DNA from 3 places in the Achromobacter sp. T5-5 genome. Region 3 is predicted to be linked to each of the others. Evidence: predicted binding sites of a transcription regulator. Region 3 holds the regulator's gene; each other region holds the start of a gene.
The links. The regulator LexA, encoded in region 3, represses DNA repair genes until DNA is damaged. The targets are predictions, from matches to a motif close to ACTGTATNNNNATACAGT.
Positions count from the first base shown of each region.

Region 1: a site for LexA is predicted at 2,021-2,038, ahead of ACZ50Q_RS21125 (PA0069 family radical SAM protein). Genes of this name have one in related genera too.
Region 2: a site for LexA is predicted at 2,292-2,309, ahead of recA (recombinase RecA). Genes of this name have one in related genera too.

Region 1 covers NZ_AP027919.1:4,643,520-4,648,022, forward strand. The annotation lists gene ACZ50Q_RS21115 (DMT family transporter) at 1-8, shown strand, start outside; gene ACZ50Q_RS21120 (hypothetical protein) at 36-500, opposite strand; gene ACZ50Q_RS21125 (PA0069 family radical SAM protein) at 577-2,013, opposite strand; gene ACZ50Q_RS21130 (sulfate adenylyltransferase subunit 1) at 2,225-3,523, opposite strand; gene cysD (sulfate adenylyltransferase subunit CysD) at 3,565-4,473, opposite strand.
Region 2 covers NZ_AP027919.1:4,543,315-4,547,817, reverse strand. The annotation lists gene ACZ50Q_RS20625 (sensor histidine kinase N-terminal domain-containing protein) at 1-1,323, opposite strand, end outside; gene ACZ50Q_RS20620 (response regulator transcription factor) at 1,436-2,125, opposite strand; gene recA (recombinase RecA) at 2,449-3,510, shown strand; gene recX (recombination regulator RecX) at 3,645-4,349, shown strand; gene ACZ50Q_RS20605 (LysR family transcriptional regulator) at 4,397-4,503, opposite strand, start outside.
Region 3 covers NZ_AP027919.1:2,610,576-2,615,078, forward strand. The annotation lists gene lon (endopeptidase La) at 1-1,721, shown strand, start outside; gene lexA (transcriptional repressor LexA) at 1,865-2,515, opposite strand; gene ACZ50Q_RS11875 (amino acid aminotransferase) at 2,667-3,866, opposite strand; gene uvrB (excinuclease ABC subunit UvrB) at 3,942-4,503, shown strand, end outside.

The DNA.
Region 1 (4,503 bases), 2.0 Mb from region 3:
CCAGTTGACGGCGCACGGCGGTCGCAGACCGCCGATCAGAATCCGCCCGCAACGCCCAACCACATCAGGCCGGGGATCATCGCGCCCCAGGCCAGCACCAGCAACACGTCCGTGACCATGGCTTTCATGGTCAGTTGGTTGGCCGCCGGCTGAACCTTGGCGTCCCCAATGCTGTGGTCGCGCGCCGTTGCTGCGGACGCGGCGGCCGCGCTCGGACTGTGGTCGCGCGCCGTTGCCGCCGGCGCGACAGGCGCGCTCGGCGCGATGGCGGGCGCGGGAGCGCGCGTCGGCATGGCGGTCGAGGCTTCATCCGGGGTCGGTGCGGGCGGGAACGGCCAGCGGGCGGCGCTCGAGCGGGGGCTAGACGCGGTGGCGCCCCAGGGCATGGCCAATCCGCTCAAGCGGGCGCAAAACGCGCGGGCGCGGTTCGAGCCGCGGCGCAGCGGGTTCAGGGAGACGGCAAGCTCATCCTGCAGGACGGAAATATCAGCGGTGTTCATGGGAACTCCTTGGAGTAACGTTCCAACGCCGAGGCGGATCGCCCTGGCATGCACCCGAGGCAACGGCAGCCTGCGGTCAATCGAACAAGGACAATTGGCCGGCAGCCATGGCGCGCAATTGGCGCTCGCCGCGCCCGTATGCGCCGCTGACCGCAGGCAAACCACCAGGAAAAGGGACCCCTGAAGACGCTTTCGCGCCAACCGGGGATGGGAAATCGGAAGCGGCATTGCCATGGACAGCGCCAGGCGAACCGCCAGCCCCGCCGTCGAACAAGGAGGCCGAGGCGCCCCGCCCGGCGGGCGGCTGGAAGCGACTGCAATCGAGCGACAGGCGCGTACGGTTGAGCCCGAGCTTGCGCGTGGCGACCTCGAAGCGCTGACGCAGCAGGTCTGCCCAGATACCGGTTCCGCGCATGCGCGAGCCGAAATTCGGATCGTTGCGGCGGCCGTTGCGCAGGTCTTCGATGCGGTGCAGGACACGCTGCGCGCGGTCCGGGTAGTGGGCGTTGAGCCAGTCTTCGAACAGGGTCTTGACCTCCCAGGGCAGGCGCAGGACGGTGTAGCTGGCGTAGTGGGCGCCGGCGGCCTTGGCCTCTTGGAGGATGTGTTCCAGGGATTCGTCGTTGATGAAGGGAATGACCGGCGCCACCAGCACGCCCACCGGCACGCCGGCGTCGGTGAGGCTGCGCACGGCTTCCAGGCGACGCCACGGGGCGGCCGCCCGGGGCTCCAGCGTGCGCGCCATGCCGGCATCCAGCGTGGTGATGCTGACGTAGACCACCACGAGGTTCTGCTGGGCCAGCGCCGCCAGCAAGTCCAGGTCGCGGGCGACCAGGGCGTTCTTGGTGACGATGGTGACCGGATGCCGGGTTTCGAGCATGAGTTCAAGCATGCCGCGGGTCAGGCGCCAGTCGCGCTCGATGGGCTGGTAGGCGTCGGTGGCCGACCCGATATTGATCGGCGACGGCTTGTAGCCGGGCCGCGCGAGCTCCGTGCGCAGCGCCTGCACGGCATTGGCCTTGGCGACGAGGCGCGTTTCGAAGTCCAGCCCGGGGGAATAGCCCAGGTAGGAATGCGTGGGCCGCGCATAGCAATACACGCAGCCATGCTCGCAGCCGCGATAGGGGTTGGCGGCCACGTCAAAGGGGATATCGGGCGAATCGTTGCGCGACAGCATCTTGCGCGCCTCTTCTGCGGTGACCGTGGTCTTGGGCGCAGGCGGCGCGGAACGGGTGTCGGGCAGGATGGGAATGACCGGAGAGCCGGCGACGGCGCCGGCAACCGGGGAAGTATCGGGGACAAAATCGGGGAAAGAATCGGCGGCAGAATCGGGGACGGAATCCACGAAATCGGCAGGCAGGCCGGAAGCGGACCAGCCATCGTCGACCTGCACACGGTCATCGCGTTGGAAGCGATGCCGAACATTAGTAACCGCACCCCGACCGCGCAAGGCGGCGGGGGCGGCAGCCGGGGACCCAGAACCGGCGAGAAAAGAATGATCGGTGCGTGCCATAAAAACTACTGTACAAAAACACAGTGGTTTTGACAAGCACCAAAAGCCCTTTTCGTAAGACAGTCCAACTTTACCGCAAGAAGAAGACATCGTCTGAACAATTCGATTTCATCTTGCGATATCGCCCGCAAACCCTTGCCAGCATTGGGTTTGGACGAAAAACAACACGAAATTCCCGGGCTGGAAGGGCGATTTCCAGCCCGCTTGCGGGCTACCGAAGCATGCCTGCGGCAGCCGTCTGATGCGTGGCTTCATCGATCAGGATGAAGGCGCCGGTCGCCGGGACATCGTCGTACCGATCGACCGCGAGCGACTCGCGCGTGGTGAGCGTCACGCGGCCGATGTCGTTCATGCGCAAGGTGCCTTCGGTGTTCTCGACCTCTTGCAACTCATGGATGTCCCGATGCGACAACACCGCGCGCACCTTCGCCGACGTGAGCCGCGTGCCGGACTTGAGCAGATACTTGCGCGCGGGATTCAAGGCCTGCGCGTCCAGCCAGCACAGCTCGGCTTCGAACTCGCGCGACACCTGGGCCGGCGCGGCCGTGTGCACGATCACGTCGCCGCGCGAGACGTCGACGTCGCGGTCCAGCACCAGCGTGATCGAATCACCCGCCACCGCTTCATCCAGCGCGCGATCGAACGCGCGGACCTCCTGCACCACCGCGCTCACGCCCGACGGCTGCACCGTCACCGCGTCGCCAGGGCGCACCACGCCGCTGGCCACCCGGCCGGCGTAGCCGCGGAAATCGTCCGTGCGATCGCCGCCGTGGCGCGCCACCCACTGCACCGGAAAGCGCAGCGGCGTGGCCCGGCCATCGCCCGACAGGTCCAGCGATTCCAGCAGCGCCAGCAGCGGCTGGCCCTCGTACCACGGCGTCTTGCCGGAGAGCGTGACGACGTTCTCGCCGCCCAGTGCCGACAAGGGCAGCGCGTCGAAATGCGCGATGCCCAGCTTGCCCGCCAGGTCCGCGTACGCATCGCGGATGCGCTCGAACACCGCGCGGTCCCAGTCGACCAGGTCCATCTTGTTCACCGCGACGACGATGTGGCGTATGCCCAGCAGGCGCGCGATGGTGCTGTGCCGCTTGGTCTGCGGCAGCAGCTTGCCGTCGGCCGCGCGGGTCGCATCGATCAGGATGACGGCGACGTCGGCCGTCGACGCCCCGGTCACCATGTTGCGCGTGTACTGCTCGTGACCGGGCGCATCGGCAATGATGAACTTGCGCGTGGGCGTGGAAAAGTAGCGGTAGGCGACATCGATGGTGATGCCCTGCTCCCGCTCGGCCTCCAGGCCGTCGGTCAGCAGCGAGAAGTCGATGCCATCGCCAGCCACCCGCTTGTGCTTGGCGCGCGAGATTGCGTCCAGCTGGTCGGCAAAGACCCCCTTGCTGTCATACAGCAGGCGGCCGATCAATGTGGACTTGCCGTCGTCGACGGAGCCCGCCGTGATGAGGCGCAGCACGCCGTTGTCGGCGCCGGAAAGAAAGGAATCGTTCAGTGCGTTCATGTGGTTCCCCAGGCGCCGGCTTGGGCCGGCGCGTCTTGCATTCAGAAATAGCCTTCCTTCTTGCGGCGCTCCATCGAGGCCTCGGAAGTCTGGTCGTCCATGCGCGTGGCGCCGCGCTCGGTGATGTCGGTCACCGCCGTCTCGGCGATGATGGCCAGCGTGTCGGCGGCATCGGATGCGACCGGGCAGGTGCAGGAAATGTCGCCCACCGTGCGGAACCGCACGGACAGGCGCTCGACCTGTTCACCGTCCGCCGGCGGCGTCAGGCGCGTGACCGGCACCAGCAGCCCCTTGCGGCGCACGACCTCGCGCTCATGGGCGTAGTAGATCGACGGCAGCGCCAGCTGCTCGCGCTGGATGTACTGCCAGACGTCCAGTTCGGTCCAGTTCGAGATCGGAAAGACGCGCATGTTCTCGCCGCGATGCACGCGGGTGTTGAACAGGTTCCAGAGCTCGGGCCGCTGGGCCTTGGGATCCCACTGGCCGAACTCGTCGCGGAACGAAAAGATGCGCTCCTTGGCGCGCGCCTTTTCCTCGTCGCGGCGGGCGCCCCCGATGCAGGCGTCGAAGCCGAACTCCTCGATGGCCTCCAGCAGCGTCACCGCCTGCGCCGCATTGCGCGAGTCGGTCTCGCGGCGCAGCACGACGCTGCCGCGCTTGATCGAGTCTTCGACGCTGCGCACGATCAGGGTCTCCCCCAGTTCGGCCGCGCGCGCATCGCGAAAGGCGATGACTTCGTCGAAGTTGTGGGCGGTGTCGATGTGCATCAGCGGGAACGGAAAGCGTCCCGGGCGGAAAGCCTTTTCGGCCAGGCGCAGCAGCACCACGGAGTCCTTGCCGCCCGAAAACAGCAGGACGGGCTTTTCGCATTCGGCGGCCACTTCGCGCAGGATGAAGATCGCTTCCGATTCCAGCCAATCCAGGTGGCTGCGTTGGATCACAGCAGACATAGGTATTCCCCTAAAACGATTTTGAATTCA
Region 2 (4,503 bases), 1.9 Mb from region 3:
CCGGGTCCCGGGCAGGTCGGAATATTCGGTGGGATGGTCGCCGATCACAACCGTCGCCCGGTGCTTCTGGGAGATCTCGCGCACGATGGCCAGGCCCAGGCCGCTGCCATCGGACGACGTGCCCAGCACGCGATAGAAGCGGTCGAACACGCGCTCGCGCTCGTCGGGCGGGATGCCCGGGCCCGAGTCCTCGACCTCGAGCACACCCTGGCCCTCGGCCTGCAGCACGCGCACGGTGATGTGGCCGCCGCTGGGCGTGTAGCGCAAGGCGTTGTCCACCAGGTTGTTGAGCAGTTCGGCCAGCAGCAGGGGGTTGCCATTGATTTCGACCGGGGTATCCGAGCCCTCGAAGCCCAGATCGGTGCTGAGCGACAGCGCCAGCGGGACCCAGTGCATGGTCTGTTCGTAGGCGATGGCGTTGATGTCGGTGCGCGTCAGGCCGATGGCGCTGGGATTTTCTGCGCGCGCCAGCAGCAGCAACTGGTTGACGAGCCGCGTCGCGCGTTCCGAGCCGGTCACCAGTTGGCGCAGGCTGGATTGCATTTCCTCGGGGCTGGCATCGCGCAGCGCCAGTTCGGCCTGCGTGCGCAATCCGGCCAGCGGCGTTTTCAGTTGGTGCGCGGCGTCGGCCACGAAGCGGCGCTGCGCCTGCACGTTGGCGGACAGGCGGTCCAGCAGGTCGTTCATGGCCGCGACCAGCGGCGCGATCTCGGACGGCGCGGCGCGCTCGTCAATGGGCGAGAGGTCGTCGGGCCGCCGCGCCCGCAGCCGCTGCTGCAGCGCATTCAGTGGCGCGACCCCGCGCGACAGGCCGAACCAGACCAGCAGCACGGCGATGGGCAGCACCACGAACTGCGGAATGATCACGCCCTTGATGATGTCGTTGGCCAACTGCGTGCGCTTTTCGACGGTCTCGGCCACGATCAGCAGCGCGGGCTGCGTGCCGGGCAGGTGCAGGTCCACCCACGTGAACGCAAGCCGGATGCCGAAGCCGCGCAGCGTGTCGTCTTCGTACTGCACCTCGCCCGGCCTGGGCTGTCCCACGGTGGTCGGCAAGGGCAGCGCGCGGTCGCCGCCCAGGTATTCGCCCCGGCTGCCCAGCGCCAGCCAGAACACGCTGTCGGTCTCGTCGGCGCGCAACACGTCGCGCGCGGCATCGGTCATTTTCAGCACCGCGCGCCCGTCCTGGGCGTGGACCTGCCGGGTCAGGACGTGCAGGTTGTTGGCCAGCGCGCGGTCATACGGGACGTTGGCGATGTTCTGCGCGACCACGTACGTGATGGCGACGCTCATCGGCCAGAGGAGAAACAGGGGCGCCAGCATCCAGTCCAGGATCTCGCCCAGCAGCGAACGCTGCGGGGGCGCGAAGCTCGGGCCCTTGGACCCGGCTTGCATGATATCCAGGGCTTCCTGGTTGAGCGGCTCCGGCGAGGGCTCAGCTTGCGAGGTACGCCGCACCCTGGTCCCGCTCAAGACAGTAGCCCAGGCCGCGCACGGTGACGATCTTCACGCCGCTGGGTTCGAGCTTCTTGCGCAGGCGATGCACGTAGACCTCGATGGCGTTGGTGCTGACTTCCTCTCCCCACTCGCAGAGGTGGTCCACGAGCTGGGTCTTGCTGACCATGCGACCGCTGCGGGTCAGGAGGATTTCGAGCAGGCTGACCTCCCGCGCCGACAGGTCCAGCGTCTGGTCGTCCACGATGGCGACGCGGCCGGTCTGGTCGAACAGCAGTCGGCCGTGCTTGATCATGGTGGCGCCGCCGCCCGCGCCGCGCCGGGTCAACGCCCGGACGCGGGCTTCGAGCTCGGACAGCGCAAAGGGTTTGGCCATGTAGTCGTCCGCGCCCAGGTCCAGGCCCTTGACGCGCTGCTCGATGCTGTCGGCGGCGGTCAGGATGAGGACGGGCAGGGCGGAATTGCGGGCGCGCAGGCGGCGCAGCACTTCCAGTCCCGCCAGTTGCGGCAGGCCGAGATCCAGGATGAGCAGATCGAAGGCCTGGGCGGCCAGCGCGGAATCCGCGGCGAGCCCGTCGCGCACGGCGTCGACGGCATAGCCGTTGTGGCGCAACGAGCGGGACAGGCCGTCGGCCAGGATGCTGTCGTCTTCGGCGATCAGGATACGCATGGGCTGCTGCAAGAATGAAACCCGCCGCGCTTTCCGCCGCTGGGCGGCGCGCTTTCCGCCTGGGGCGGCCCGGCGGCGGAAAAAGGGGAAAATACCGGGATCGCTCTGGATTCTGTCATATGGCGCGGGGCTTGCCACTCAGGGTATACGTGCAAAAGACTGGCACACTGGGTTTTTGTCCAGTACAATCCGATGCCATAATCTGATCCGTAGCTCAAGGCGCCGACGGAACCGTCCGCTCCGGCCGCCAGATTCGACCGTCTGACTTCGCTGTCAGAACCGCATTTTCCCGACTTCCAGATACGTTACAGACAGGACTCCTCATGGACGACAAAACCACCAAGGCCGCCGCTTCGGAAAAGGCCAAGGCGCTTGCCGCGGCGCTTTCGCAGATCGAAAAGCAGTTCGGCAAGGGCTCGATCATGCGCTACGGCGACAACGAGGTCTCGCACGACATCCAGGTGGTCTCCACGGGCTCTCTCGGTCTGGACATCGCGCTGGGCGTCGGCGGCCTGCCGCGCGGCCGTGTGGTCGAAATCTACGGTCCGGAATCGTCGGGCAAGACCACCCTCACGCTGCAGGTGGTCGCCGAAATGCAGAAGCTGGGCGGCACCTGCGCCTTCGTCGACGCGGAACACGCCCTGGACGTCCAGTACGCCTCCAAGCTGGGCGTCAACCTGGCCGACCTGCTGATCTCGCAGCCGGACACGGGCGAACAGGCGCTGGAAATCACCGATGCGCTGGTGCGCTCCGGTTCGGTCGACCTGATCGTCGTCGACTCGGTGGCTGCCCTGGTGCCCAAGGCTGAAATCGAAGGCGAAATGGGCGATTCGCTGCCCGGCCTGCAGGCGCGCCTGATGAGCCAGGCGCTGCGCAAGCTCACCGCCACCATCAAAAAGACCAACTGCATGGTCATCTTCATCAACCAGATCCGGATGAAGATCGGCGTCATGTTCGGCAACCCCGAAACCACCACCGGCGGCAACGCGCTCAAGTTCTACGCGTCCGTGCGCCTGGACATCCGCCGCATCGGCTCCATCAAGAAGGGCGATGAGGTCGTCGGCAACGAAACCCGCGTCAAGGTCGTCAAGAACAAGGTCGCGCCGCCGTTCAAACAGGCCGAGTTCGACATCATGTACGGTGCCGGCATCTCGCGCGAAGGCGAAATCATCGACCTGGGCGTGGCCGCCAACGTGGTCGACAAGTCCGGCGCCTGGTACAGCTACAACGGCAACCGCATCGGCCAGGGCAAGGACAACGTCCGTGAATACCTGAAAGAGCACAAGGACATGGCCATCGAAATCGAAAACCGTGTTCGCGAAAACCAGGGCATTGTCAGCCGCGCCGCCGAATTCGTGCCCACCGCGGAAGACGCCGCCGAGTAACCGGGGCGCTTCACCGGCCGCAAGCCCGCTTGCGGCCGAGACCCCTTGCCGTTCCTCATGCGGGATCGGCGAACTGCGGCAGGCGCCTGGACGGGCCTGCCGTTTTGCATTGTGTACAGCAAGCAGGAACGCGCATGAGCTGGAAATCGACTCCCGCGTCAGCCGAGCGCCTACGCGCCAAGCTGGATGACGAATTCGAAACGGTCGCCAAACCGCAAGGCTTGCGGCGCACCTCCGATGCGCGTCTGCCGCGCGAGCCCGCCGTTGTGGCGGACGACGCTGCCGATGATTGCGCCCCTGTCTGGCAACGCAGCTCCGAACAACGCAGCGCAGGTCGTCCGCGACGCGCCGAGTCGGACGGCGACGACGCGACACCCGCTGACGGCAGGCCGGCCCGCAAAGGGCCATCGCTGAAGATGCGGGCGGTGGGCTATCTGTCGCGGCGCGAACATGCGCGCGAAGAACTGGCTCGCAAGCTTGCGCCCCACGCTGAAGATCCCGATGAAGTCGCCACCGTGCTCGATGCGCTCGAAAAAGAGGGCTGGCTGTCCACTGAACGCTTCGCGCAAAGCCTGGTCCATCGGCGCGCTTCGCGCCAAGGGGCGGCGCGCATCGTGCAGGAACTGCGCCAGCACGGCGTCGATGACAACCAGGTCGCCGAACTGCGCGACCAGCTTCGCGCCACCGAATACGACCGGGCGCTGGAAGTCTGGAAAAAGCGCTTCGGCGCCAAGCCCGACGACCGCACGGCCTACGCCAAGCAGGCGCGGTTTCTGGCCAGCCGCGGTTTCGCGCACGACGTGATCCGGCGCATCCTGGGCGAGGGCGACGAAGACTGACGCCGGCTCCCGCATGGGCCGGCGCCCGCAGGCCGAAGCAAGTCCCGCTATTTCGCCGACTTGATCCCCGACAGGGTCTTGAAGCACACGTCGCGGGTGATGGTCAGGAACTCGTCGATGTACGAGGCATCCGTGTCCTCGCTGCGCACGGTGG
Region 3 (4,503 bases):
TGGGCGAAGGCGAAGAGGGCGCGGACATCGAAGAGCTCGAAAAGAAGATCATCGCTGCCCACATGCCCAAAGAGGCGCGCAAGAAGGCCGACGCCGAGCTCAAGAAGCTCAAGCTCATGTCGCCCATGTCGGCCGAGGCCACCGTGGTGCGCAACTACATCGACACGCTCATCAATCTCCCCTGGAGAAAGAAGAGCAAGATCAACAATTCGATCAGCAACGCCGAAACGGTGCTGGACAACGACCACTATGGCCTGGAAAAGGTCAAGGAACGGATCCTGGAATACCTTGCCGTGCAACAGCGCGTGGACAAGGTGAAGGCGCCGATTCTGTGCCTGGTCGGCCCTCCGGGCGTGGGCAAGACCTCGCTCGGCCAGTCGATCGCCAAAGCCACGAACCGCAAGTTCGTCCGCATGGCGCTGGGCGGCGTGCGCGACGAGGCCGAGATTCGCGGCCACCGTCGTACGTACATCGGTTCCATGCCGGGCAAGATCGTGCAGAACATGTCGAAGGTCGGCGTGCGCAATCCGCTGTTCCTGCTGGATGAAATCGACAAGCTGGGCATGGATTTCCGCGGCGATCCCTCGTCGGCGTTGCTCGAAGTGCTGGATCCGGAACAGAACCACACGTTCCAGGACCATTACATCGAAGTCGACTTCGACCTGTCGGACGTCATGTTCGTGGCGACCAGCAACACGCTGAACATTCCGCCGGCGCTGCTCGACCGCATGGAAGTGATCCGCCTGTCGGGTTACACCGAGGAAGAAAAGATCCACATCGCCCGCGACCATCTGCTGCCCAAGCTGATGAAGAACAACGGCGTGAAGGATACCGAGCTGACTGTCGATGACAGCGCGCTGCGCGACATCGTGCGCTACTACACCCGCGAAGCCGGTGTGCGTGCGCTCGAGCGCGAGGTCGGCAAGATCTGCCGCAAGGTCATCAAGCAATTGCTGACCCAGAGCGATCGCGCCAAGGCCGAAGGCAAGGCGCCGGAGGTCAAGGCTGTCAACGTCACGGCAGACAATCTCAGCGATTACCTGGGTGTGCGTCGCTACGCATTCGGCATGGCCGAGAAGGAAAACCAGATCGGCCAGGTTACCGGTCTGGCGTGGACGGAAGTCGGCGGCGACCTGCTGACGATCGAAGTCGCGGACATGCCCGGCAAGGGCGTCATCCAGCGCACGGGCTCGCTCGGCGATGTGATGAAGGAATCGGTCGAAGCCGCGCGCACGGTTGTGCGTTCGCGGGCCCGTCGTCTGGGCTTTGCCGACAGCGTGTTCGAAAAGCACGACATGCACGTGCACGTGCCGGAAGGCGCGACCCCGAAGGACGGTCCGTCCGCGGGTATCGCGATCACCACCGCCATGGTGTCGGCCCTGTCGCGCATCCCGGTGCGCGCCGACGTCGCCATGACCGGCGAGATCACGCTGCGCGGCGAAGTGCTGCCGATCGGCGGCCTGAAGGAAAAGCTGCTGGCGGCACATCGTGGCGGTATCAAGACGGTTCTGATCCCGGAAGAAAACGTCAAGGATTTGGCGGAGATCCCGGACAACGTCAAGAACCACCTCGAGATCGTGCCGGTGCGCTGGATCGACAAGGTGCTGGAGCTTGCCCTGGAGCGTCTGCCCGAACCGCTCGCCGAGGAAGAAGCCGTCAAGGAATCTTTGGTGGCCAAGCCGGCCGATCCGGGGTCGACCGATCCGGTCATGAAGCACTGATCGCAGCTTGAACCCCGGGCGCCTTCGAAAGAGGGCGCCCGATCCAGATCAGGATATCCCGGGCCAGCCCTGGCGTCCCAATACGAAAACCCCGCTCGATGTTTGAGCGGGGTTTGTTTATTTAGGGTGCTGCGCCGACGCGCCTAGTGCAGCGCCTGGGTGCGGATGAGGCCTACGGCAATGCCTTCCAGTGCAAATTCCTGGTCGGGCTTGACCACGATGGTCTCGAAATCGGGGTTTTCGGGCAGGAGTTCGATATGGCCGTTCTGGCGCTGCAAGCGCTTGACGGTGACGTCGTCGCCCAGTCGGGCCACCACGATCTGGCCATTGCGGGCTTCCGAGGCTTTCTTGACGGCCAGTAGGTCGCCTTCCAGGATGCCGGCATCGCGCATGCTCATGCCGCGCACCTTCAGCAGGTAATCTGGCGCCTGGGCGAAAAGGTTGGGATCGACGCCGACTTCGCGTTCGACGTGTTCAGCCGCCAGAATGGGGCTGCCCGCTGCGACACGGCCAACCAGGGGCAGGAGGAGCTGCGCCAGGGCAGGGATGGGCAACGAGGCCTGTGCGGGGGAGGTCGCCGCGTCCTTCAGGCGGATACCGCGGGACGCACCGGCGGTCAGTTCGATGGCGCCTTTGCGGGCCAGCGCCTTCAGATGGTCTTCTGCGGCGTTGGGCGAACGGAAACCCAGGGCTTGGGCGATTTCGGCGCGGGTCGGCGGAAAGCCGGTGCGCGAAACCGTCTGCCTGATGAGATCCAGAATTTGTTGTTGGCGATCAGTAAGTTTGCTGGCCATGGCGATGATCCGTTGTGAGCGGACTGTACATATATACAGCGCCATTCTGGGGGGCGCAGCGCAAAAAAGCAAGCCGAGCCGGGCGCAAATAAAAACGGGACCCCCTGGGTCCCGTTTCTGGCTGCCGCCGGCGTGGCGCCGGCCTGCGGTTTTAAAGCACTGCCGCGATGGCGGCGGCCACCTTGTCGATGTTGCCGCTGTTCAGCGCAGCCACGCAGATCCGGCCGCTGGAGATGGCGTAGACGCCGTGTTCTTCACGCAGGCGGTCGACCTGCGCGGCGCTCAGGCCCGAGTACGAGAACATGCCGCGCTGCTTCAGCACGAAGCTGAAGTCCTGCTTGCCGCCGTGTTCCTTGATCTTGTCGACGAGCTGCTTGCGCATGAGACGGATGCGGTCACGCATTCCGGCCAGTTCTTCTTCCCAGAGGGTAAACAGCTCGGGCGTGTTGAGCACCGTCGAGACCACCGTGCCGCCGTGGGTGGGCGGGTTCGAGTAGTTGGTGCGAATGACGCGCTTGAGCTGGCTCAGCACGCGGGTGGCTTCTTCCTTGCTGCCCGCCACGACCGTCAGCGCGCCGACGCGCTCGCCGTACAGCGAGAACGACTTCGAAAACGACGAGCTGATGAACATGGTCATGTCCATGTCTGCAAAGAGGCGCACGACCGATGCGTCTTCGGTCAGGCCGTCGCCAAACCCTTGGTAGGCGATGTCCAGGAACGGGACCAGGTTGTTTTCCTTGACGACGGCGGCGATCTGCTTCCACTGGTCGGCGGTGGGATCCGCGCCGGTGGGATTGTGGCAGCACGCGTGCAGCACGACGATGGTCTTGGCGGGCGCCGCCTTCAGGTCGGCCAGCATCGCTTCGAAGTTCAAGCCGCGGGTGGTCGCGTCGTAGTAAGCGTAGGTGCCGACTTCAAAGCCGGCTCGCTCGAACAGCGCGCGGTGGTTTTCCCAGCTCGGGTCGCTGATCAGCACCTTGGAGCCCGGGAGAAGCTGGCGCAGGAAGTCGGCGCCGATCTTGAGCGCGCCGGTGCCGCCCAGTGCCTGCGTGGTCAGCACGCGGCCGGCAGCTGCCAGCGCGGAGTCCTTGCCCAGCAGCAGGGCCTGGGCGCCGCTGTTGTAGCCGGCAATGCCTTCGATCGGAAGGTATCCGCGGGCGGCGGCAGCTTCGATGCGGGCGGCCTCGGCCTTGCGCACTGCGCCCAACAGGGGAATGCGTCCCTGATCATCGTAATACACGCCCACGCCCAGGTTGACTTTACCGGGGCGGGTGTCCGCGTTGTATTGTTCGTTCAGACCAAGAATGGGGTCGCGCGGCGCGAGTTCGACGGAATCGAAAAGGGTGCTCATGGGACTCTGATGAGGTGGGTGGACGCAGTACGGAGTGCTGTGGATAATGGGGGGTTTACCCTGGAACAGTCTAGCATGCCTAAGAGCGCAATAGACCCGAGCGCGGGCGCTCCCGCCGCAGGTCCGGGATTCGTCGATTTCCCTGACAGCCCGTTTCATCTTTATCAGCCCTATCCGCCCGCGGGAGACCAGCCCACGGCCATCGAGGGGCTGACGCAGGGTGTCGAAGACGGCCTGATGTTCCAGACCCTGCTGGGTGTGACGGGGTCCGGCAAGACCTACACTATGGCCAACGTCATCGCGCGGCTGGGCCGCCCGGCGCTCGTCCTGGCCCCGAACAAGACGCTGGCCGCGCAGCTCTACGCCGAAATGCGCGAGTTCTTCCCGAAGAACGCGGTCGAGTACTTCGTTTCGTATTACGACTACTACCAGCCCGAAGCCTACGTGCCGACGCGCGACCTTTTCATCGAAAAGGATTCGTCGATCAACGAACACATCGAGCAGATGCGTTTGTCGGCCACCAAGAGCCTGCTGGAGCGCCGCGACACGATCATCGTAGGCACGGTGTCCTGCATCTACGGTATCGGCAATCCGGGCGACTATCACGCGATGGTGCTGATCCTGCGCGCCGGCGACC